Regions from separate parts of the Desulfosporomusa polytropa genome, predicted to be linked through region 2. Evidence: riboswitches for the same ligand, from Rfam matches in the RefSeq annotation. Region 2 holds a riboswitch; each other region holds the start of a gene.
The links. A riboswitch is a leader RNA that binds a small molecule or an ion and turns the genes downstream of it on or off. The one in region 2 is predicted to bind thiamine pyrophosphate.

Region 1 (8,256 bases), 2.3 Mb from region 2:
AACATTCCATTAAGCCTCCATTTTTCGCTTGCTACCGAAATCGGCCTTAGCTGCATCCATGCCTTCCAGCAGACGTTCCTTTTCATGCAAGCAGAGAGCTCTCTGTCGACAGCAAAGTGGCCCTCCGAACATCTCCCATTCCATGCATAGGAGTGATTTAACAATACTAAGAAAAGTACCCACAACCTATGCGCAGCTAAGTTATGGGTACTTTCTCTATTCAAAACACAAATTCCTTTAAACGCCTTGGTATTACAACCGTCAGCCGTTCTTTTTCTTTGCTATATCATCCCCAAACCCAGAACCTCGTGCTCATACCCTTTGATGGGCGCACCCATATTGAAGGAGACTAACGATGTAATATTTTGTCAACTGCAAATGACATTCGGGTAAAGAAGGATAATAAGACAACAAGGGTGAAGTAAATAATCTGAAGTATTGAAATTTGGACAGGTGTAAAAGATGGCACATAGTTTACAGCTACCGCAAGTTAAACTTTCGTTTAGAAAACCTCTGCCAGAAGCAACGCTGTTGATGACTGCAGGCGGGAGACCGCCGGAAAATAAATGGTTTCTGAAGATAGCAAAAAGTTTTCCCGTATGGTGTATTGACAGTGGCATCCATATTTGCCGGCAAACCAGTATAACACCAGAACGAATTATCGGTGATGGTGACAGCGCCAACCCGGAAGCGTGGGCTTGGGGGAAGAGTCTGGGCGTTCCGGTTGAGGTTTATCCTGAGGATAAGGATTATACCGATCTTCAGCTTGCTTTGCTTAGAGCGAAAGAAATGTACGGTACGGCTACCGCGATTGTCTCCGGTGTATGGGGAGGACGGTTTGACCATGCTTTTAGTAACATCCAATCGTTAGCCGGTTGGGAAGCACTTGGCGTCAAAGGTATTGCCGCCGATGAGTCTGAAGTCTTGTTTTTTTTATCAGGCCAAGATACAGTAAGGATACAAGCTGAAGTAATGCCTGACATCATATCCCTGATTTCCTTATCAAACTGCTGTTTAGGTGTTACGATTGACGGTGTGCGCTGGCCTTTACAAAAAGCCGAACTCCAACGCAACCTGCCCTACGCAATTAGTAATCAGCCGTTAGCCGATTGCCAGGAAGTATCTGTGTCAGTGGATGAAGGCTTATTGGGAGTTTATTTACAATGGAAGCGTGAAAAATAAGAACAAAAGTTACAAAACTTATATATTACTTGTGGTGTAAAAAAAATAGTGCTATAGTGGAATAAAATTCCATATATGCTAGGGGTGCCTTCGGGCTGAGAGATGAAATCAGTATTTCATTAACCCTTAACCTGATCTGGATAATACCAGCGTAGGGAAGCGACTTGAAGTAATAGGGAAAAGCCGCAGTCCTACAAAAGGACTGCGGCTTAAATTATTTTCCAAATGGAGGGTAAAGGTATGAAAGGTAACTTGGTAGAAAACCTCTCAACGATTGTAGCAAGCCCGACTACACTATTGACTCTGGGAGGAATCATTTTGTTAGTCATAGCGCTGCTGCGGATGAAGAAGGTTACATTTACCGCCAGAATGATGGCCCATATCGGACTTGCGCTTGCTCTGGCCACCATCCTGCACGCATTTAAGCTATACCATATGCCTCAAGGGGGCAGCATAACTCTTGGCAGTATGATTCCTCTACTTCTTATGGCGTTTTTTTACGGCCCTGCGGTCGGGTATCTCACCGGGTTTTTATATGGTTTGATTAATTTGATCCAAGATCCCTATATCTTGCACCCGGTACAGGTGTTATTTGATTATCCGTTACCCTTTATGGCTTTAGGCTTAGCGGGATATTTCAAAAAGCGGTATCTGGTGGGAACCGTCGTCGGTATTATTGGCCGGTTTATATTCCATTATATTTCCGGTATCGTATTTTTTGCCAGCTATGCGCCGCCGGAGGTATCGCCATATCTATATTCATTCCTATTTAACGCAAGCTATCTAAGTATGGAATGCATTGTTTGCGTAGTCATCATGCGAATGCTGCCTATTGAACGAATTGAAATGACCATTAGGCGACAGGCACTAATCAGCGATAATTTTAAAGATAATAAAATTTAACTGTATATCTCAATTTTCTGAATACCTAAGTACATCAGCCAGCAGGTTACTCGTATTTTCAAGCTCAATGCTGGTAATTGAGTTTGAGAATTCTTTACTATTCGAAATAGCCCGTACTAAACCGAAATTGTTTTCTATAGTTTGGATCAACTCATTGAATTGCTCAAATAATGGTGGATCAAGCCTTGACATTGTACCAAAATCAAGCAACAGCCTTGGTTTATCGTCTAAGTACTCTTCCAACTCGACCAGCAGGGCCTGAAAACTGGTTAACGTAAGGCTCGCGCTGATAAATACACGAATAAGTTTATCGTCCTGCCTGTTGATGGCATAGGGAGCCGCATACTTGGTTTCAACATCTACCAAAGCCCGCGTATTCTTACTTGCGTTAAGTTTATGAACATTGTATAAATGTTTTTGCAAATCAAACTTCTGCTGGAGTACCTCTTCTATAGCTGTAGCGACTTTGTCCTGGCGAATAGGTTTTACAATAAAATGTCTGGCCCCTCGTTTCAAAGCATCAATAATGACTTCCCGGGACCCCATGGCGCTAACCACGAGAATGCGCGCCTCAGGATAAATAGCTATAATTTTCGAGATAGCCTCGGCACCCCCTAAGCCTTGCATAGTTAGGTCCATTGTCACTAAATCCGGCTTTAATCGGGCATACTCGACAAAGGCTTGCGCACCGTTAGTAACTTCACCCACCACCACATGGCCTAAGGCTGTCACAACGTCCCGCAGCATTTGTCTTATGAATGCCGAATCGTCGGCAATAAGAATGCGCGCCGAACGCCGTTTGAGGCTTTTTTCCTGGGCATCCCAGCTACTCTTAACGCGGCTAATCAACTCATGATGTTTTTCTTTATCAAATGGCTGTTGCAATACGTTAGTCAGGACCACAGACACTGCGTCTACCGATACGGGCTTGACAATAAAGTGTCTGGCACCTTGCGCCAAAGCGTTCAAAATAACACGTTTCTCTTGATGTGCGCTTACCACAATAATAAGAGCTTCAGGATCTGCACTTATAATTTGGGCGGTAGTCTCGGCACCATCACAGCCACCCATAGTCAAATCCATTGTAACAAGATCAGGTTTTAACTTCATATACTCTTCCAACGCTTGTTCGCCATTTTTGGCTTCCCCTATAACGCTATGCCCAAGTGCTGTCATAATATCACCCAATACTTTTCTTTCCATCATAGAGTCATCTACAATAAGAATATTGGCCATGTTATCACACCTTCAATTTGATTCAATACTTTGTATATTCAAGTGTATTTTAACGAATTTTGCTATTTCATTATTTAATCGGAATTTTTACGCATATTCTTAACTACCATACTTTCAAACAAATGAAGTGATGGTAATGAATGGCAATCTTACTCACGATGGATATTAAAGACCGTCCCGGTCGCACTGCTCGATAAATCCATAGCTCTTGCCGGCCACCCACGCAACCTGCAGGGGGCAAGATACCGGCGAAACGTGAAAAGCAAGTACCCATAACCTAAGCACAGCTAAGTTATGGGTACTTGCTCTATTCAAAACACAAATTTCTTAAAAAACGCCTTGGTATTACATTATTTTTAACGTGCCAATCGCTTCTTCAACTTTTACTACCAGTGTCCGGTCAGCGATTAAATCATAAATGCTCTGGATATCCGGGGCAGGCATTCTGTCCTCATCCAAATGAGGCACTACTTCACGAATGGCCTTATGGGCTGCGCCGGTACCCTTGCCGGGTTTCAACGGTGACAAGAAATCAATGCCCTGTGCAGCCGCCAAACACTCAATCGCCAGGATATAACGGACATTATTTAAAATTTCCCACGCCTGCCGGGCGGCAATGGTTCCCATACTTACATGATCTTCCTGGTTAGCCGAGGTAGGAATGGAATCCGCACTGGCTGGGTGAACAAGCACCTTGTTTTCTGATACTAAGGAAGCAGCTGTATACTGGGTAATCATCAAACCGGAATCTTCGCCAGGATAGGCTGTCAGGAAAGGCGGCAAATCACTTAAATGAGCATCAAGCAAACGATTGGTGCGTCGCTCAGAGATATTGCCAATTTCCGCCAGAGCCAATTTAAGATAATCCATGACCAAGGCGATAGGCTGTCCGCGTTGCGACAGGGGACGGTTCCTGATTGTAGCATAGCATATTATGCCCTAAATATTATATCCTTACTTAATTCCATAATTCTTGACAATTCCCGTACTGAACCGCGAGTACCTTCTTTTATCTCTCTAAGCAAGCTATCACGTTGGTTCTTATCACTGCATTTTTTAAATTCTTCTATGCTAAATCCATGCCGCTGCAATACGCAAGTGATTTCATGCTGTAAATTAGACGATACACCTACATTTTTTTTCATATCACTGTCGCCGCATTCTATAAATTTATCGTCTGCCATTTCTTTGGTAAACTCTTTGAATCGAATGATTGCTTTTTCCATTTTGTCGGATAGCATAGCTAGCAAAAATGTTACATCAGTTAGTTTTTTTACACTAGTACTATTATCGATGTATTCTTGGTAACTACTCCACTTGTATTCTTCGGCAGTTTTTACGATTCCGGCCTCTACTGGGTTATTGTGAATATATCGTGCCGCTGTTAAGGCATATGTTTCTTCCTCCACCGTCTCACTGCGGTATCTATCCTGAAATAAGTGCCCAATCCTTTGATATTTCTTATTAAAATAGTAAGAATAGATGACACCTATTCTTTTCATAGTTCTCTGCAGACAGTCTGCTTTTTCTTGTATCAGCAGGTGCACATGGTTATCCATTAAACAATACGCATATAACTCATAAGTACAGTTCTCTTTCACTTTCTGTAGTGTATTTAAAAAATAGTTCTTATCTTCTTCATCAATAAAGATATTCTTACGCTCATTTCCCCTTAGCATAACATGATATATTCCGCTTATACTTTGCTTCCTTGCACATCTCGCCACTTTTTATTGCCTCTCCTTATTCATTATTTCACTATTTTTAATATAGCATAAAAAAACAAGTGCGACAATGGCGAACCGTCCCTTGTCGCAGTCCAATTCACTTTTGGCGGTGTATTAGTGGCAAAAGAATTATTGAAAAAGTAAACAATCCTACACAAGTCCAGCCAAACCAGTTGCCCCATTCGCTATATATTGACTTTCCTGCCCCAAGTTTGAGTTCTCCCATTAGCAAAGTTCCATTTTCTGTTGCATCAGCATCAGTTGATGCTCTGGCTACCACACGTCCTTTACTATCGCTGAGAGTAAGTAATCCCCATTGTCCGGCTCGTGCCACCGCATAATTCCCTTCGATGCCACGCATGATGGAAACCCGTCCATGGGTCCAACCGTCATCATGAAAATCAAGCGCTGGTACGAACATCACGTTTATTTCCTGTTGACTATATGTAAGAGCCGGTTGTACGAAATCCATATCTTTACAAACTTCAATTCCCCATGTACCCATGGTGGTTTTTACAATCCCCAGGGTGTTTCCAGGAGTATATTTACCTTCGTGAGCTGGCAACATATGCTGTTTATCGTATTTTAGCAGTAATTCTCCGTTTGGGGCGAACACGTAGGCAGAGTTATAAGATTTTGCGTTATCCCGATTATTTAAGCCAACGATCAAGTGAACTTTATTTAGCCGGGCAGTGCTACTCAGATGCTGCAAAACATTGTACTGCTCATGTAGGGTTAAAATCTTTTCCGGTAATAGTACAACTTCTGCACCTGATTGTGCAAGCAATTCAATAGTTCGGGTATAGCGCTGGATTGTATCTGCCACTTGCTGTGGGTCCTTGTTTGTCACCACAGGAATGTACTGCTCTAACGTTGTAGATACAGCAGCAATACCGATCTTTAGACTAGGACCTTGGGCAGGTATGTACAAGCGGTATACCCCGAATACTATTATCAGTAAAAGCAAACTAGCGGGAATACAACCGGCCTTTATGCTCAACTTTCGATTTTGACGGTGATACCAGGCTAAGGCAATACTAGCGGGAATGAGTGAAAGTAAAAAAGTTATTCCCCAAATACCTGTAATTGAAGCAACCTGAATAACAGGTAAGTTTGCTATTTGCGTATAAGCAATGCTGCCGATGACTCCATCGGGTGAATCAAGGGAAGTAACAAATTCAAAAGCAGCCAAAGCACTGGCAAAGATAAAACTCGCAGCCCAGTGTTTGGTTCTGATAGCCATATATCGGAATATACTAAGTGCAATGGCAAACGCGGCTGCATTCTCAATATTTGCATATAATAAGATTTTGAACAGGAATGAACCATACATTTGAACCAACGGATTGGACGCGCCGATAAAAAATGCGAAATAGCCGGCACAAGCAGTGGAAATAACTGACGCTTTCAGAGCATAGATACATACTGGTAACGGTGCCAGCCAGGTTAAAATCCAGACATTGTGAAACCCGGTAGAATAATAATAAGCAAGCGAACTAAGCGTAACCGCAAGAATAAATCTTAGTCTGTTACTATATAGAAAGCTACTAGGCATAGGTATCTCACCTCCATTTAATAAAGCTATCATTAACTACGCTTCGTTTTAACGGCTTCATGCCAAATAGCACTCGAAGCCAGTTAAACCGCATTATAAATAAATAATATATTCCAACAACAATTACCAGCGATGAAGCACTAATAACAAGATACTTAAGAGGTATGCCAACAGGCCATTGAATTATTTACCGCCACCTTCGCCTCCATGGTTTATCCCCCTCACCTTTGGCATGATTTCTCCGTTTTTTTCCCAAACTAATGTATTTTTGCCTTTCCAGAGCTAACCTCCACTTTTACTAGCGGGCCTTCTCCCTCCCCGACGCTGCCCTTGAATGAGTTAGTGCTGTGTACCCGCTGTCCGGCCTGGGGCAGCTCAATTTCTAGCTTCCCGGTGGATGCCGTTGCCTCCAATCGGAACGGAGTACGGGCATGACCTATTTTTATATCCGCAAAACCGGAACTACTCCTAATCAGTACATCGTCAAGAATCTCATCCATAGCTACATCAATATGTCCTGAACTGCTCGATATATCAAGCTTTCCCTTAACATTCTCAAACCGGGCGTGGCCGGCTGAAACCCGGCTGCTTATCTTTGCTGCCTGGCAGTCAACCATGTCGAAACTCCCGGAATCAGCAGTCACTGCTATCTCACTAGCCCGGCAGTTCTCCAGTTTAAATTGACCGGAACTCATTTTGGCTGACAGTACACCTGCCTCCAGATTTTCCACTTGCACCCTTCCCGAACTGGCATTAATAACAATTGTTTCATACTCTGTCTGGGGCAGCAGCACTTCAAAGCGATTGTTCCTATGATTGAATGGTATAAACAGATAATGATTGGCGTTTCGCCAGCTATCACCAATTTTTAGGTGCAACACATCTCCCTGAACCGCTTCGCTTATTAGCTCTTCCTGCCGCAAGCTTTCATCAGTCGTCCACCTCCATATCCGGACGGTAGGTCTGTCCACATCGGCTCGTACTATCCGGACGTCACCAGAGATAATTTTCAAGTCAATACTTTTGGTTCCGACTGACTTGGCAACATACGTATCCGACAATTCTCTATACCCTGCTGCATTATTATAATTCCACATGCCAAGTGCAAACAGGACGCCGTTTCCAGCTACACCAATCAAAAAAAGTAAAAATGCGCCAATGGCGATTTTCTTTAAAACCCCATCCATTCTTTATGACCCCCTTATGATCCGGATGTTGAACTGTAAATACTTTAAGAACATCTTACCCGCCCACCGGGTCACAAAAATCATGCCAATGCCAAGCAGAGAACCGGCTCCTACGGTAACCATTGACGTAAATATCCAGGCTAGAATACCCGTCGGTTCAGAAGGCATCCCTGCTGCAACCAGCATTATTACAGGCGAGACTACCAGTACAACCGCAACAACGTAAAAAGCAAAAAGCACTCCAATTACGCCGAATAGAGGTCCAATGACGAAAACCAGATTAATAAACCCCAGACTAACTGTAGCCAGCACAGCCCTTGCAATATTGTTCACCGAAACGTTTTCCGTCGCCTGCGCGACATGATAACCGGCCATTATTTCTTTGGCTATGGCCTGCGGTGAACCAAGCGAACTAGCAATTTCCGACTCACTCTTTCCACTGGCCATCCCGTTTTGAAAATGTTCC
Region 2 (8,256 bases):
CATTGCAGCACCAACTCCGGCACCAATCTTGGTATCGTCAATACAACCTTCGGTTCCATCAAAGGTATGGAACACGCCAGCACCCAGAGCATCAGCATCAATAGCGGCAACGGCTTTTACTTTACTCACGTTTTCTTTAGGCGAAAGGTACTTAATTAGCTTGTTAATGTCACGTTTGGTATTGATAACAACAACACAGCCATCCTTGCAGCCTTTAAGAATGTCGTTGCCCTTGACCAGTGTTTCTTCGGCAAGCACAACAATATCAGGGCGGTAATTCTCATACTCATAAAAGGTTTCGATAGGCTCCGGACTAATCCGGGCATAGCTCTTAACAGGAACATTGATCCGGTCAGGCAGATCAACGTAGTTATCGAAGGATTGATTGTACTTTCCTTCGAGGCTACCTGCTTTGGCGAGCAGTGTAGCAGTGTCGCGAGCTTCTTTTGCTAGAGTTACACCCCTAGTCCATACAGTTACTTCCTGCATCTTAGCATCAACAGCAACCGCTAGTGTCATTTTCTCTCCCCCTTTTAAATACTTAAGATTGATCAACAGGTGACCATTAGAACACTTACCGTTCTTTAGCCATCACCCCCATTGGCAAAATTGCCTTTACTTTTTAGAGATATTTGACGCAGACCATAGCCAAAATCCTCATTTAACACCTTATAGATGTGAGTAGCTATACTCTGCGAATCACTAACATAGCGTTTCATAGCTGATAAAGCTGCGTGCTTGCAGATGGCCTCAATATCAGAACCCACCGCGCCCTCAGTAGAAATTGTTAGTTCATCCAGATCAACACCGTCTGCTAAAGGCATTTTTACGGTATGAATCTTAAATATTTCTAATCGTTCTGCTTTGTTAGGTAATGGTAGTTCCACAATATAATCAAACCGTCCTGGCCGCATAAGTGCCGGGTCTACCATATCAGGCCGGTTGGTGGCAGCAACAACAATTACATTAGCACTATCCATTAAACTATCTAGTTCCAAAAGCAGTTGACTTACTAAACGATCTGTTCCATTTCTGTCGGTTATCGCCCTTACAGGCGCTAATGCATCAATTTCATCAAAGAACAGAATGCAGGGAGCGATTTGCTTGGCTCGCTTAAAAATGCGGCGCAGACCCTTTTCGGCTTCGCCGAACCAGCGGGAATTAAGTGTAGCGGCATCTACCGATATGAAATGAGCTTCACTCGAACCAGCCAATGCTTTTACTATTAGCGTTTTACCTGTTCCTGGCGGTCCTGTCAGCAAAAAGCCTTTCGGCATATTGTGCAGCATCTCTTTAAACAATTCGAGGTGCTGCAGCGGCATTTCAATCATTGCCTGCAAATTTCTCTTTATATCAGCCATTCCCCCGACTTGTTCCCACTTGGTATTGGGCCGTTCCGAGAAAAATTCTCTGGTAGCAGTTGGCTCTACTTCCCGGAATGCAGCGAAAAAATCGTTCATGTTGATTGTCAGCTTTGCCAGTTCTTCTTCTTTGAGTTCTTCCGAGAAATCAATCTGTGGTAACAGCCGCCGCACCGCATTCATCCCGGCTTCCTTGCAGAGGATAGCAATATCTGCGCCAACGAAACCATGCGTCATTTGGGCAAGTTTTTCTATGTTTACCGAAGAATCAATTGTCATTAAGCGAGTATGTATTTTTAATATTTTCAATCTTCCGAATTTATCAGGTGGATTAATGGACAACTCGCGGTCAAATCTTCCTGGACGGCGCAGTGCCGGATCGACCATATCGGGTACGTTAGTAGCACCGATAACAATTACTTGCCCCCGATTCCTCAGACCATCCATCAAAGCTAATAGCTGAGCAACAACACGTTTCTCAACATCACCAATTACATCTGTTCGTTTGGGAGCAATGGCATCAATCTCATCAATAAAGATAATGGCCGGTGCCCGTCTTTGCGCTGTCTCAAATATTTCTCTAAGTCGAGCCTCGCTCTCGCCATAGAACTTATTGATGATTTCGGGACCATTCACGTGCAAAAATGCCGCATTGGTTTCACTGGATACAGCTCTCGCCATTAAGGTTTTACCTGTACCCGGTGGACCATAGAGTAGAACTCCTTTAGGCGCTTCAACCCCTAACTGCCGAAAAATTCCGGGGTATTTAAGTGGCAGCTCAACCATTTCGCGAACACGCTGGAGTTCTTTGTCAAGACCACCGACATCTTCATAGGAAGCCCGAAAACTCCGATCTTCTGATGCATCTGCTTTAGTCACTTTTAGTTTTGTAGCCGCATTAACTACTACGGCACCCTGCGGTGCTGTACCGATAACAGTGAAGTACTGACTTCTAGCTCCGGCCAGATTAACCTTAACCCTGTCACCAGTAATCATTGAAAGCCCACTCAAGACTCGTTCTAGGTGCTTACTATCTTGAGCATCACTAAAATCTATTGTTACATCCAAAGGACTCAAAACTAACGTCTGTGCCGGTTGACGCGCAATTTTTTTTACCGTTACCCGTTCGTCTATTCCGACACCAGCGTTTTCTCTGATTATAGATTCCATTTGCGCTATATTTTGATTTTTGAATTGACTAAAACAGGGAACGACTTTGGCAACTGTTGTTTTTCTTCCTTGAATCTCGAGAATATCACCTATAATGACTTCCATTTTTTCCATGTCGGCGTTATCAATCCGGATATATCCTTGACCAACATCTTCCGGCATAGCATCGGCAACTCTAAAGGATAAAGCTTTTTCCATGATAGATTATCCTCCTTTAGAAGGTGGTCTCCTTTGGAACCTCTTACAGTTGTAATTATAAGGTACACGCCCCTGCTTGGCTACTATATGGTAAATAAGGATAATTTTGTTAATATAAATCATGAAATTATCCTTAAAATGGATGTAAAAAAGGATAGTAAACTCCTCGCAACCGAGTGTTCACTATCCTTTGCTAAAAACTATAATATGAACGGATCATCCTTACTGTACTTATGTAATGGCCTTCCCACTGGTCCGTATGAGAGAATATCTTTCAACCAGCCGTTATCAGTTAAATAGTTTAAGTAGCGCCTAGCAGTAACCCTTGATATTCCAACTAATTTTGCTATTTCACTTGTAGTAAAATAATCAGGCTGTTTATTTATGATCATAAGAATAGCTTTCAGTGTCGCTTTGTCTAATCCCTTGGGAATGTTTTCCTTTAACTCATCCAGGCTATTAGGTATTCTTTCCCCCGGAGTAGCTCCTTTTAAACAGTCAATATCTTTCTGGCATAGCTGCTGTGTTTTGTTTAGTCGATCAATATACTGCTGATAACTCTTTAGTGCTTTTTTGAAACGTTGCAGTGTAAATGGTTTTATAATATAATCCACTACTCCGCACTGCATTCCCTGTTGAATTGTTTCTGAATAGTGGGCTGCCGTAACTAAGATAACATCAATGTTAATTCCCTCTGCTCTTACTCGCCGTAACAGATCAATCCCGCTTTCTCCCGGCATATAGACATCGAGAATGGCCAACCGTGGTTTAACACTAACTATCATATCATACCCATCTGCCGCATTAGCCGCTTGTCCTACTAAATGGAAACCCTTCACTTGACTGATATATTGCCGATGAAGTTCCATGACCATCGGATCGTCCTCAACAATAACAATATCAATTCCCATTCCGGTACCCTCCTCTTTTCTAAGTATCCAGGTTTACCGTATTGGTATCTTTATACAAAAGGTACTACCCTCATTTTCATGCGTTTGAACTGAAATTGTGCCGCCGCAGATTTTCACCTCTTGCATGACTAAAGCTAGCCCAACCCCCCTACTACCTTGCTTAGTGGAAAAACCACGGTGATAAATCTTCTTCCGGTAGGGTTCAGGTATCCCTTTACCTAAATCACTGACTTTGATATTCAGGTATTTCCTGCCCTCAAAGATATATACAGTAATAATTCGCCGTTCCGCAGGCAAACTGGCAACGGCATCCATGGCATTAGTTATTAGATTGCCAAGCACTGTAACCATAGACAAACTACTAAAATCGGGAGGAAGCGCGAGGAGTTTACTGCGAGGATGAAGTCGCAGAGAAATCCCCTGCTCGCTGGATTGACTTATTTTCCCAATAATTAATCCTGCCGTCGCCTGATCTTTAACCCGCCTAACAATAGAGCTAACCAGATCCTGCTGTGTTTTATACATCAATGTTATTAGTTCAACGACTTTATCATACTGTTTCATCTGAATCAACCCAGATATAGCGTGCAATTTATTGGTAAATTCATGGGATTGCGCCCGCATGGATTCCAGGAGGCTTTTCAATCCCACCAATTCTGCTGCCAGGATTTTAACGTCCTGTTTATCTCGAAAGGTAGCAATAGCCCCAATGACAGCGCCATTAACTATCAGGGGTACCCTATTGGTAATAATAAATTTATCTCCCACTTCCTGCTCCTGATCGTATTCAGCCTGAGTGGTTTTTAACACAATGGGCAAACGTGAGTTGGGTATAACCTCCCAAATATGTTTACCTATAATATTATCCTGGCGGCCCAGGAGGCGTTGCCCTTCACTATTCACCAAATCAATATAACCGTCCATATTAATAGCAATTACGCCTTCACGCATACAATGCATAATGGCACGTTTTTGCTCCAAAATAACGGTTACCTGATGTACTCGCTGCTTAAGTTTTAAATCGGCATCACCATATAATTGAGCGTTGTGGACTGCGATGGCCGCATGGTTAGCAAAAGTCTCGAGCAGCTTTTGATCAATGGGCGTCATTTGCTGCATAGAACGAAAGCCGATAATCAATACTCCAATATCAAGTTCGTGCAAATAAAGTTTTATAAGCTTTACCTTAGATAAACTTTCTTTTTTTAAAACCGCCCTCATCTGCTCAGATATTACGTCTTTATATTCTATGTCCATCAGGCTTGTTGTACAAACTAACATCTCCGAAATAGCGGCAGCCGAGTGAATATCCTGCCAGCCAGTTGTAATTGACTCGCGCAAATTACTAGTCTCATCCAGCAGCAAAATACTGCCACAATCTGCATGAAATAAACGCAAGGCGCTTATCACTATAAAATTCAATACTTCATGTAGGTCAAGAGAAGAAGTAAGATAAACAGCTATTTCGTTAATGGTTCTTAACTGCTCGAACTGTTTGTAGACTGTTTCTTCGTACAATGTGAAAAAGTACTCTGATACATATACCCTTGCCCTATCTAATAGCGCATCAATCTCTCGCCGGTAGCGGTTGAGGCTGACCAAATCATCTTTTAGAAATTGAGACATAGCATCTTTGATCGATTTTTCGTATAGATCAAAAAGCAGCATGATGTCTGCCAACTTAACACCCTGTTCGAGCCGAAGCTTGCATATCCAGCTGATATAAACTTTTAATGGCGTAATGTTTCCATCTTTTACTGACTCTATGACGGCTTCAGTAAGTTGAATAATTTCTTTTGCCAGATCACCTCTTGGCATTTCGATATAGCAAATTGGTGCCCCTTCGATCTCCAATTCACAAATCGTGCCTGTATTTGTTTCCTGTTGGATAGCTTCAATTATTGAGGCTAGGTAATTCATCTAACCACCTTGCTTCATTTTTTTTTATTACTTTATTTTTTTATGTTATCGTTTAGTTGACTAAACAGTCTGCCAATATCTATTATATAACTAGGATACATTATTTTCCATGGTTTTTTCAGATTTATCAGAATCATTTTGCGGATGTACTAATAATGTCAGTCGAAATTATGCCAAAAAATGTATAATTATAACAAATCCAGAATTGAAAACCATGTTCAACCGCTTATTAGTTATAGCTAGGGGTGCCCAACGGCTGAGAGGATGAACTCCAACCCTCGAACCTGATGTGGTTAATACCACCGTAGGAAAGCATTCATACCAATTACATTGAAGCTTGCCTGCCCTCACCTCTGCCTATGGCTAAAATATAATTATGAGGAAGGGGAAACTAATTATGTATACCACACAAATGGATGCCGCTAAACAAGGCATCATCACTGAACAAATGCATATCGTCGCACGGGAGGAACGTCTTAATCCCGAACTACTACGCCAGTTAGTGGCAAACGGCAAGGTTGTTATCCCGGCCAACCGCCATCATACCAGCCTTATCCCTAAAGGAGTCGGTGAAAAACTTCGGACCAAAATTAATGTCAATTTGGGTGTTTCAAAAGACTGCTATGATCCAGAGCTTGAATTAGCAAAAGTCAATAAGGCAATTGAGCTCAAAGCCGAAGCCATTATGGATTTAAGCTGTTATGGTAAAACCCGGGAGTTTCGGCGCAAATTAATTGAATTGTCCTCTGTAATGATTGGCACTGTGCCAATGTATGACGCTGTTGGCATGCTTGATAAGGATTTAAAAGATATCACTGTTGATGAATTTTTTTCAGTTGTGGAAAGACATGCCGAAGATGGTGTGGATTTTATGACCATTCACTGTGGTATGAACCTGCAAACAGCCGAACGAGTGAAAAAAAATAAGCGGCTCACCAACATCGTTTCCCGCGGTGGTTCGCTGCTCTTTGCCTGGATGGAATTGAATAAGCAAGAAAATCCATTTTATGAATACTATGACAGACTGCTCGATATTTGCGAAAAGTATGATGTGACCATCAGCTTGGGAGACGCCTGCCGTCCCGGTTCCATTAATGACGCTACCGACCCAGCACAAATCGAAGAACTCATTACCATGGGCGAGTTGACTAAACGCGCCTGGGCAAGAAATGTGCAGGTTATGATCGAAGGTCCTGGTCATGTAGCTATTAATGAAATAGCTGCCAACATGTTGTTAGAAAAAAGGCTGTGCCATGGCGCACCATTTTATGTGCTTGGCCCACTTGTTACCGATGTCGCGCCCGGTTATGATCATATCACCAGCGCCATTGGCGGTGCTATTGCCGCAGCCAATGGTGCTGACTTCCTCTGTTATGTGACACCAGCTGAACACCTTCGTCTTCCTACTTTAGACGATATGAAAGAAGGAATTATTGCTTCTCGAATTGCCGCCCACGCAGCTGATATTGCCAAAGGAATTCCGGGGGCACGAGAATGGGATAATCAGATGAGTGCCGCCCGTGCTGATGTGGATTTCCCACGAATGATTGAACTAGCTATCGATCCTGATAAAGCAAGATCCTATCGGGCAGAATCAAAGCCAGAATGTGAAGATACCTGTACGATGTGCGGCAAAATGTGCCCGATGAAGAACATGAACAAGATTCTTAATGGTGAAGACCTGAGCATTATATAGAATTCTTATTTAGCAGTATTCTCAATAATTTTAAACAAATCAGCGGCAACATCTAACGGATTATGGTACATAGGCGCATCAATAATCTTCTCTAACTGGTCACGCTTTTTGGAATATCTATCCTTGCCAACTTCATCTTTATTATTGTTTGCCTTGTAAGTACTAACAGCATATAAATTTCGCAGAGCGGCTACTAGTTCTATCGCTCCCCCATAACGGGCGCTAACAATCACGCTGAGATCTGTCTCTTGGCCGCAACCGCCACAACGCGCAACAATCTCACCGGATTCTAGTTTATCTACGATTTCAAAATTAACTGCATTGCACTTGACACAAAGTAGTTTGCAATCATCTGATTCACCATCATGTCCGCAGTTCCTCATTAGGTATCACCTCTCTATAATTTATTACATAGTATTGCAAAATTTGGTAAATATAAACCAAACCCGAAGCTCAAATAGTAAAACTTAAATAAAAAACAAGCGCACCAGAAAAATTAGTGCGCTTGTCGTATTTACTCCAGGGCAAAATGCTCATTATCATCAATATGAATCCAATGATAACATACCGCATACTCTGCTAAGGATTCATCCGTATTGGCCCGCTTTGGGGCATTAAGCTTAGCTTGGGCATCTTCGAGAGTGGTAATATTGCCACGTACGGCAAAAACGCCGTATGACATATCATCCATGACTATATGAAATAGGGTTCTCCCATATTCACTGCCCTGGCCCTGCCCCTCATAAATTATATTTGCCAAGGAACCGGTTGGAGCTTTAACCGATTCTACAACTATCATTCCCTTTTCTAACTTTGTCATAGCCTGATCCCCCTTTATCTTTGTTACCATTATTATACAATAGAGAACAGGCATCGCGCTATTTAAGTAAATAAAGTAAACCGATAAATTACCAATACCAATCAGTAACCCTTCGGATTCTACGCTACTTCTTCCTGCGCAGAAAAGGGACTACCTAAAGGTAGCCCCTAAAATATATGC
Region 3 (8,256 bases), 2.2 Mb from region 2:
ATGTGATCTGTTAAACTGTATTGAGGCTGGATGTGTGATAAATCCCCAGGTTTTTGAGCAGCAAATCCAAGGTGGCGCTGCTCAGGGAATTGGGTATGCCTTATTTGAGGATTTTGCTCTAAAAGAGGGAAAAATTAAGACAAATGATTTTTCTACGTATATCCTGCCAACAGCGATGGATATACCCAATATGGAAACGGTAGTCGTACCGTTAGCAGAGGATGACGGGCCATATGGTATGAAAGGTGCGGGTGAAATTAGTATTGATGGCATTTTATCAGCCATTGCCAATGGTGTTGCTGCTATAATTGGCACACGAATTACTCAGGGGACGCTGACTGGGGAAAAAATATTATTGGCTCTCCGTCAAGCTGGCAAGGAGGCTGTGCGATGAGAGTAAAATTCATGCTCAATGGAAAGCAAACAATAGTGGATGTGCTTGCTGATCGACGAGTGGTTGATCTTTTGCGGGAGGATTTCGGACTGATTGGTGTAAAAGAGTGTTGTGGCGCAGGGGAATGTGGTGCTTGCACCATACTTGTTAATGGAACAAGCCGCCTTTCTTGTTTGATGGTAGCAGCTCAATTGGAAGGAGTGGAAGTTACCACCATAGAGGGTGTAGCACCTGAGGGCGGTTTTGCTATTGTACAGCAGGCATTTATTGATTGTGGTGCGGTCCAATGTGGTTTTTGTACCCCCGGTATGGTGTTGGCAGTGTTAGATTTGTTACAACGCAACCCACAGCCAAGCAGTGAGGAAATTCGAGAAGGACTAAGTGGCAACTTATGCCGCTGTACCGGCTACCAAAAAATTGTAGAAGCTGTCCAAGTAGCTGCTGCTTTGCTGAAAGGGAGGCGTGCATAATGGAGGTCCTTTTTCCCCGCACACTGGAGGAATTAAAAGAATTGTTCGTGGCCTATCCGGATGGACGGATAATAGCTGGCGGTACTGATCTTTTAGTTCAGTTTAGGAAACATGGTAATAAGCCGTCGGCTTTATTTTCTGTGGAGCACTTGGAACAGTTGCAGCATGTGGAAGAGAAGGAAACGGAGATTTTTATTGGTGCAGGTGTGACCCATCAGCAGCTTTGGGAGTTGCCGATCATCAAGAACTGTTTCCCAGTTTTGCATGATGCGGTAGCCGTGCTTGGATCGCCGCCAATCCGGCATAGTGGAACGCTAGGAGGAAATTTGTGTACCGCTTCGCCGGCAGGTGACACTTTGCCGCCGCTCTACGTTCTTGGAGCCAAGATTGCAATTAGCGGCAAAACTGGCAAACGTTGTGTGCCGATTGCAGAATTTATTCAAGGTCCTGGCTGCACAATGCTGGAACAGGGCGAATTTGTAACAGGTATTCAGATTCCGCTGCCAGCACCGCAAACGTTTTCCGCATATTACAAGGTTGGTAAACGCAAGGCTTTGGCCATTGCCATTGCTAGCTTGGCCGTTATGCTGGAAGTAAACCCTGATGAAACAGTGAAAAATATTAAGTTGGCTTGGGGGAGCGTCGGTCCGACTGTTATGGTGCTGCCAGAAGTAGAAGCGTTTCTTAAGGGAAAGGTTTTATCTGACGAAATACTATCTCAGGCAGGGAAAATGGCAAGCCTGGGTGTTAGGCCTATTGATGATATCCGGGCAAGTGCAGAGTATCGGCAATGTCTAACGGCGAATTTACTGTTGCGTATTTGCCGTGATTGATAGGTTCATAGATTGTGAGACAAAAAAGGCGCCGACGATGGTAAGACAAACTTTTAAAAGTGGTTTTGACAATTGGCAGAAACAATTGACTACTGCTATTATCTGTGTAGCAACATTACTAATGACGATCACACCAGTTGCTGCCGAGTCCCAGCAGGTTAAGGACTGGAATAGCTCGCTTGCCGCGATTGATGCTCAGATTCAAGCCCAAGGAACCAGTCCGGCTCAGAATGTGAGTGGTCAGAGTGCAGTGAATATTGTTCCTGGTGTTTCGGATGCTTTATTGGAACAAAAAAGACAAATTTTGCTAGCTGCGGGGTTTACTAAGTTTGCCAGCAAAAATTACTATAATAATTTTTATTCGTTTACAAGTACGCCAGGTAGTACTGATACGGCGGTTCAGATCGTGGAAACTGAGCAAGACCTGAAACTTGTCCGCAGAGGCAATCATCTGAAATCAGATGAGATTACCCAAGGTTATTTAGGTGCATGGTGGTCGGATAAATACTATTCTGTGAAGGATTCACGCAATGCACAGGCGATATTGGCTGGCTGGGGTTCTGATTTACAGGATATTTATGTGATTTCCGTACCAAAAGGGACGGAGCTTATTGCTGGTACCGCATCGCCAATGGCTGCTGGAAGTGAATATCGTAGCGGGGGAGCTTATCAGTATTGGAAACGTAGTGGTCAACCTGAAAATACAATGTCCTGGCTGGTATATGCTTTGTATGCGCCTAATTATCTATCAAGTTATAGTGCGGCAATTACCAATGGACAGAACCTAAGCCGAGGAATTATTGACGACTTAGAGCTACATATGTATGAGCTGCGTAATTCTCAAGTCGTAGCAGGAAAAGAAAATAATGATATATGGGTAAGTCCTTTTGGCAATGATACGAGCTATACGAATAGTTCTGGATCTAACTATCATGCGCAGACGAAAGGTCTGCAGTTGGGATGGGAAAAACTAGTTAAAGGGGCTGCTGTTGGGGAAAAGAATAAAGTGTATGTGGGTTTCATTGCTGGACATGGAGAAACTAATCAAAGGAATACGGCAAGTAACGTAAATAATGAAATAACAGGAAATTATGGTGGCCTCTATTCTGTAATCAGGACACCAATGGAAGCCAACCGTTCCGGTTATTTTAATGCCGCCTTAATAGTTGGCAATTTGGATTTTACCAATAAAGTGCCAGGTTATTATGGGTATGGTCTTAAACAGCAGTATTCGGGACGGCTGTTTGTTACTTCGTTGGAACATGGTGTGACTTTTCAACAGAAGCACGGTTTGGTCCTGGAACCACAAATGCAATTATCATATATTGGTATCCATCAGGGAGGCTTTACCGATAATGTGGGAGCAAATGTGTCTCTAAAAAAAGGTGACTCCTTACAAGGGCGGCTAGGTCTGCAACTGCGCAAGGTGGTAATGCAAAGTAACGGAAACGTAATGAATACTTCGCTCGGGGTAAATTATATCCATGAGTTTAAAGGCGATAATGTAGCCGATATTTCGGGTGAGCAAAGCCAAAACAGACTTGGAAGCAATATGTATCAAATCAACTTGGGGTTGAAAGCTGGTTTAAGCAACAATTTATATGTAGAAGGACAATTCAGCAAACTATTTGGCGATAAACGTGGTTGTCAGGGAAATCTGTCCTTAAAGGGATATTGGTAAGAAGAAAAAGTAACGCGCACCCGGTTGTTGGACGGCATTTCTATAATTTGTAAATTAATTACTTGAAAATAGTGATGAGATATGTTACTATGAGCCTGAAAAGAATATCGACGTTTCAAGGGGGGCTGGAAAGGCCGGCTGAGATATAGATCAAAATCTATGACCCTTTAACCTGATCTGGGTAATGCCAGCGTAGGGATGGTATAGCGTTTTTTGTACTTTAAGCGCATCCTTATGGGTGTGCTTTTTATTTTTTTATAAAAAGGGGTGGAATGTTGAATGTCGAATGAAAATCATACATTAGGGTTTAACCATTACTTGTTTTTGTGGTTTGGTGCTGCTGTATCTATTGCTGAGATTTTAACAGGCGGACTTTTGGCTCCGCTTGGTTTTAAGAGTGGCGTAGCAGCTATTGTGATTGGCCATGTGGTCGGTACTGGTATTTTAGTGTTGGGTGGGATAATTGGTACACAAGAACGGATACCGGCGCTGGTATCTACTCGAATTTCTTTTGGTGAATATGGTTCCTACTTATTTTCTGTGTTAAATGTTTTGCAATTGGTAGGTTGGACGGCAGTTATGATTATTGCGGCGGCCCGCTCAGCCAACGAGATTAGCAAGCTGCTCTGGGGCATGGATCAGCTCTCCGTATGGACGATTGGCATTGGCGGCTTAGTTCTCTTATGGATTGTTCTTGGCCGGGAAGGTGGCTTGAAAAAAGCCAATATGCTGGCTGTATTCCTGTTGTTTGGTATCACCCTGGTGTTAAGTACTGTTGTATTTAAAGATAGCACAGCATTATCCGCGCCGCCAGCCGGTGGCATGTCTTTCGGCCAAGCCTTAGAATTAAGTGTCATTATGCCGCTTTCTTGGCTGCCCTTGATTGCGGATTATACACGTTTTGCCAAAAATAAAAAAAGCGCAGCTTGGGGGAGTGGCTTAGGTTACTTTGCGGGCAGCTGCTGGATGTATATTATTGGGCTGGGAGCTGCCATTGCTGCTGGCAATGCAGAACCTTCAGCCATGATGTTGGCCGCCAATCTAGGGTTATCAGCACTAGGAATTGTAGTTTTGGCAACGGTAACAACTACTTTTTTGGATGCCTATTCAGCAGGTGTGAGTTTTGCGAATATTTTCCCGAAACTTAATGAGAAACGGATAGCTTTGGTTATGACGGTAATTGGTACAATGGCTGCTCTGTGGTTTAATATTGAGCAGTATGAGAGTTTCCTGATTATTATTGGCTCTGTGTTTGCTCCGTTGTTTGCTGTTTTGTTGACAGAGTATTTTATTGTTAAAAACCGCAAGGTTCAAGCTAAAATGCTTATTAATTGGGGGGCGCTGCTTGTTTGGGCACTTGGGGTAGGAATGTACTATCAGTTTATTAAGATGGACTTTGTATTAGGCGCCACTATACCAGTGATGCTGATTACTGCGCTACTCTATAAAGTGATATGGGGGGTTACAAAACAATGGAACTACTGCAAAAAATATCCGATAGCCTCTTAGAATTGAAAAACAAAAAACCATTGGTGCATCATATTACAAACTATGTGACGGTAAATGATTGTGCCAATATAACATTGGCCATTGGTGCTTCACCGGTTATGGCGGATGATATCGCGGAAGTAACAGAAATGGTGTCATTTGCTTCTGCCTTGGTATTGAATATCGGAACGTTGAATTCCCGGAGTATTGATTCTATGCTAGCTGTCGGCAAAAAAGCCAGGGAAAAAGGCATTCCCATTGTTTTTGATCCAGTGGGAGTGGGAGCTACCGCTCTTCGTACAGCGACAGCTAAGCGAATTATTCAGGAGGTTTGTCCGTCGGTGATTCGTGGCAATATGTCGGAGATGAAAATAATTGCTGGAGTTGCTGCAGATATCAAGGGTGTTGATTCAGTTGCTGACGAGGTAGACGGAGAAAAAGTGGCGCGGCAGCTTTCTGAGAAACTGGGCTGCGTAATTGCTATCACTGGTAAACAGGATATTATTGCCCGCGGAGATGAGCTGTGCCGTATTAATAATGGTCATGCAATATTGTCGCAGGTAACAGGTACTGGTTGTATGGCTACTTCCCTGATTGCTTGTTACTGTGGCGCAACTGAGGATTGGTTTACTGGAGCAGTGGCCGGTGTAATGACCATGGGCTTAGCTGGTGAGTTGGCGCAGCAATCGTTACAAACAGGTGAAGGTATTGGAACCTTCCGGGTTCGCTTGTTTGATGCAGTATGGCTGATGACACCAGAAGTCATTAAGAAAGGTGGCAGAATTACAAATGGATAAAAGGAATAGTAACTATTCTTTATATTTAGTAACAGATAGTGGGTTGCTTGGCGATAAAGATCTTGCCAAAACAGTGGAACAAGCGATTCAGGGTGGCGTCACGGTGGTGCAGGTAAGAGAAAAGAATCTATCATCATTAGAATTTTATCAAGTGGCGTTAGCGATAAAAGGTGTTACTGAAAAATATGGTGTGCCGTTGATTGTGAATGATCGGGCAGATATTGCGTTGGCAGTAGATGCGGCAGGTCTACATATTGGGCAAGAAGATCTACCAGTAGTAGTGGCCAGAAAACTGTTAGGTCCTAATAAAATTATTGGTGTATCTGCCGCAACCCTGGAAGAAGCTTTACTTGCGCAAGATCAGGGGGCTGACTATCTCGGCATCGGGGCTGTATTTCCTACGAATACGAAAGATGATGCTGATAGTGTAAGCTTAGCAGACCTGGCAGCTATCAAAAACAAAGTGAAGATTCCCATTGTTGCCATTGGCGGAATTCATGGCAATAATATACAGGCTGTCATGAATACAGGGGTAGATGGTGTGGCTGTGGTATCAGCTATTATTGCTGCTGTTGACCCTAAGGCGGCTGCCAGGAAGCTTCTAAAATTGATGAAGGTAGAACAAGGATAACTCACTAATGATAACGAAATGAAAATACATAAACCCCAGGTTCCGGCACTGGAGCCTGGGGTTTGTATGTATTGGGTGTTGAATGGGAAAATAAAATCAGGGGGTGAATGATCTTGGTGGGCAGTAATATAGTAACAGAACGAGCTTTTGCGGAAACCATCCTGGCCAATGGTGGACGCTTGTATAGAGTAGGTGGTTGTGTTCGTGATATGTTGATAGGAACGACACCCAAAGATATTGATTTCTGCGTAGTTGGCATGGTTAAGAAAAACTTCAAGGCACTCTTTCCTGAAGCCGCTGAATGCGGTAAATCCTTTCCGGTTTTTCGGCTACCTATTGACGGCAGACAGAGTGAAGTTGCTTTTGCCAGGACAGAACGGAAGGTTGGCAGTGGTTACAAAGGTTTCAAGATCGCATCAAACCCTAAGATAACCATTGAAGAAGACTTGTTCCGGCGTGATACAACGGTGAACTCCATCGCCGTAGATAGTTTGACAGGAGAAATGATTGATCCTTTTCATGGAATTCAGGATATTGAGAACAAGATACTTCGCGCCACCAGTCAGCATTTTGCCGATGACCCCATACGTGCATTACGGCTTGCGGGACAAGCGGCGCGCTTAGATTTCAGCATAGACGACGACACATTAGTTCTTGCAAGTACCGTTGCAGTTGAACTTGGCGGTGAACCGGTTGAGCGGGTGCTGGCTGAATTGACAAAGGTATTGAAGGAGGCCCCGGCCCCGGCGCGCTTTTTTGAGGTTTTGCTTCAGAGTAAGTTATTGCCGCATGTTTTTGAAGAAATGGCGGATTTGCCCACAGATACATTTGCGATCGCAATGGATAGGCTGGATTTGGTGGCAAAAGCTACGTCAAATCCTAAGCTAAGGTTTGCTGCCCTAAGTCTTGTGATAGACCACCAACGTTTATCCCGCTGGAATAGCCGCATGACATTGCCTGGTGACTGGCTTACTGCGGCTGCAACTGCCAGTAAAATTACGGCATTGCTGGAGGTTCCCAACCCAGAAAAAATTGTAAACGCAATTGATGACTTGCGGCGGGGTTCACTGACTGTAGAGGAATTTGATATCATTTCACAGGCAGTGGAATTACCTATTCCGGCCTTGAGCCCGTTTAAGGCAGTACTGGCCTTATCGCCAGATGTCGTCCCTGTCGAATTAAAAGGTAAAGCGATTGGGGAATGGCTGCAGCAAAAACATAGTAAAATCATTGCAGAAGTTTGGGAAAAAATGAGGTTAAACAATGGATAATAACGGATTTGCCAATGGCGGGGTTAGCCAGGAGATCGTAAAAGCATTAGAAAATTTGGGGTTTGAAAAACTTACTGAGGTTCAGCAACAGGTAATACCCCTAGCGCTTGCCAATACGGATGTTATCGTAAGATCCCAGACCGGCAGCGGTAAGACAGCCGCTTTTGCCATTCCAATCTGTGAAAAAATAGAAGTGGAAGAGCGGTACCCCCAGGCACTGATTCTTACGCCAACCAGAGAATTGGCAGTACAATTAAAACAGGATATTGCTAACATTGGCAGGTTTAGAAAAATAAGATGTGCTGCTGTTTTTGGCAGACAGCCTATGGAACTGCAAAAAAGAGAGTTAAGGCAAAGGGTACATGTTATCGTCGGAACACCAGGGAGAACATTTGACCATATGGAAAGAAAAAATGTTACTCTGGACGAGATCAAGTATCTTATTATTGATGAAGCCGATAAAATGCTGGATATGGGGTTTATCGACCAGGTGGAGGCAATAGTAAAAATGTTGCCAGCTAACAGGGTTACTATGGTATTTTCCGCAACTATGCCAGATAAAATTCAGGAGATATGCAGTCAATACATGAGTAATCCGGTAATGATTGATGTTGACGCAGAAATGTCTACTGCGGAAACGATTCAGCAGACATATTACGAAGTCCAAGACAGCGAAAAATTCAACATGGTA

Region 1: another riboswitch for thiamine pyrophosphate. It lies ahead of thiT (energy-coupled thiamine transporter ThiT); the one in region 2 lies ahead of thiC (phosphomethylpyrimidine synthase ThiC).
Region 3: another riboswitch for thiamine pyrophosphate. It lies ahead of cytX (putative hydroxymethylpyrimidine transporter CytX); the one in region 2 lies ahead of thiC (phosphomethylpyrimidine synthase ThiC).

Annotation. Positions count from the first base shown of each region.
Region 1 covers NZ_AP042400.1:3,468,115-3,476,370, forward strand. The annotation lists gene ACZ449_RS17980 (sigma-54 interaction domain-containing protein) at 1-5, opposite strand, end outside; gene ACZ449_RS17985 (thiamine diphosphokinase) at 463-1,182, shown strand; TPP riboswitch at 1,253-1,357, shown strand; gene thiT (energy-coupled thiamine transporter ThiT) at 1,423-2,085, shown strand; gene ACZ449_RS17995 (response regulator) at 2,095-3,321, opposite strand; gene ACZ449_RS18000 (aromatic amino acid lyase) at 3,667-4,257, opposite strand; gene ACZ449_RS18005 (REP-associated tyrosine transposase) at 4,254-5,048, opposite strand; gene ACZ449_RS18010 (nitrilase-related carbon-nitrogen hydrolase) at 5,146-6,603, opposite strand; gene ACZ449_RS18015 (DUF4097 family beta strand repeat-containing protein) at 6,861-7,790, opposite strand; gene ACZ449_RS18020 (HAAS signaling domain-containing protein) at 7,794-8,256, opposite strand, start outside.
Region 2 covers NZ_AP042400.1:115,874-124,129, reverse strand. The annotation lists gene ACZ449_RS02155 (oxalate oxidoreductase subunit delta) at 1-519, opposite strand, end outside; gene ACZ449_RS02150 (CDC48 family AAA ATPase) at 585-2,729, opposite strand; gene ACZ449_RS02145 (response regulator) at 2,930-3,640, opposite strand; gene ACZ449_RS02140 (ATP-binding protein) at 3,674-5,560, opposite strand; TPP riboswitch at 5,792-5,888, shown strand; gene thiC (phosphomethylpyrimidine synthase ThiC) at 5,955-7,256, shown strand; gene ACZ449_RS02130 (hypothetical protein) at 7,262-7,639, opposite strand; gene ACZ449_RS02125 (hypothetical protein) at 7,771-8,076, opposite strand.
Region 3 covers NZ_AP042400.1:3,516,524-3,524,779, reverse strand. The annotation lists gene ACZ449_RS18245 (xanthine dehydrogenase family protein molybdopterin-binding subunit) at 1-394, shown strand, start outside; gene ACZ449_RS18240 ((2Fe-2S)-binding protein) at 391-864, shown strand; gene ACZ449_RS18235 (FAD binding domain-containing protein) at 864-1,697, shown strand; gene ACZ449_RS18230 (autotransporter outer membrane beta-barrel domain-containing protein) at 1,735-3,378, shown strand; TPP riboswitch at 3,487-3,594, shown strand; gene cytX (putative hydroxymethylpyrimidine transporter CytX) at 3,658-4,887, shown strand; gene thiM (hydroxyethylthiazole kinase) at 4,851-5,663, shown strand; gene thiE (thiamine phosphate synthase) at 5,656-6,294, shown strand; gene ACZ449_RS18210 (tRNA nucleotidyltransferase/poly(A) polymerase family protein) at 6,411-7,565, shown strand; gene ACZ449_RS18205 (DEAD/DEAH box helicase) at 7,558-8,256, shown strand, end outside.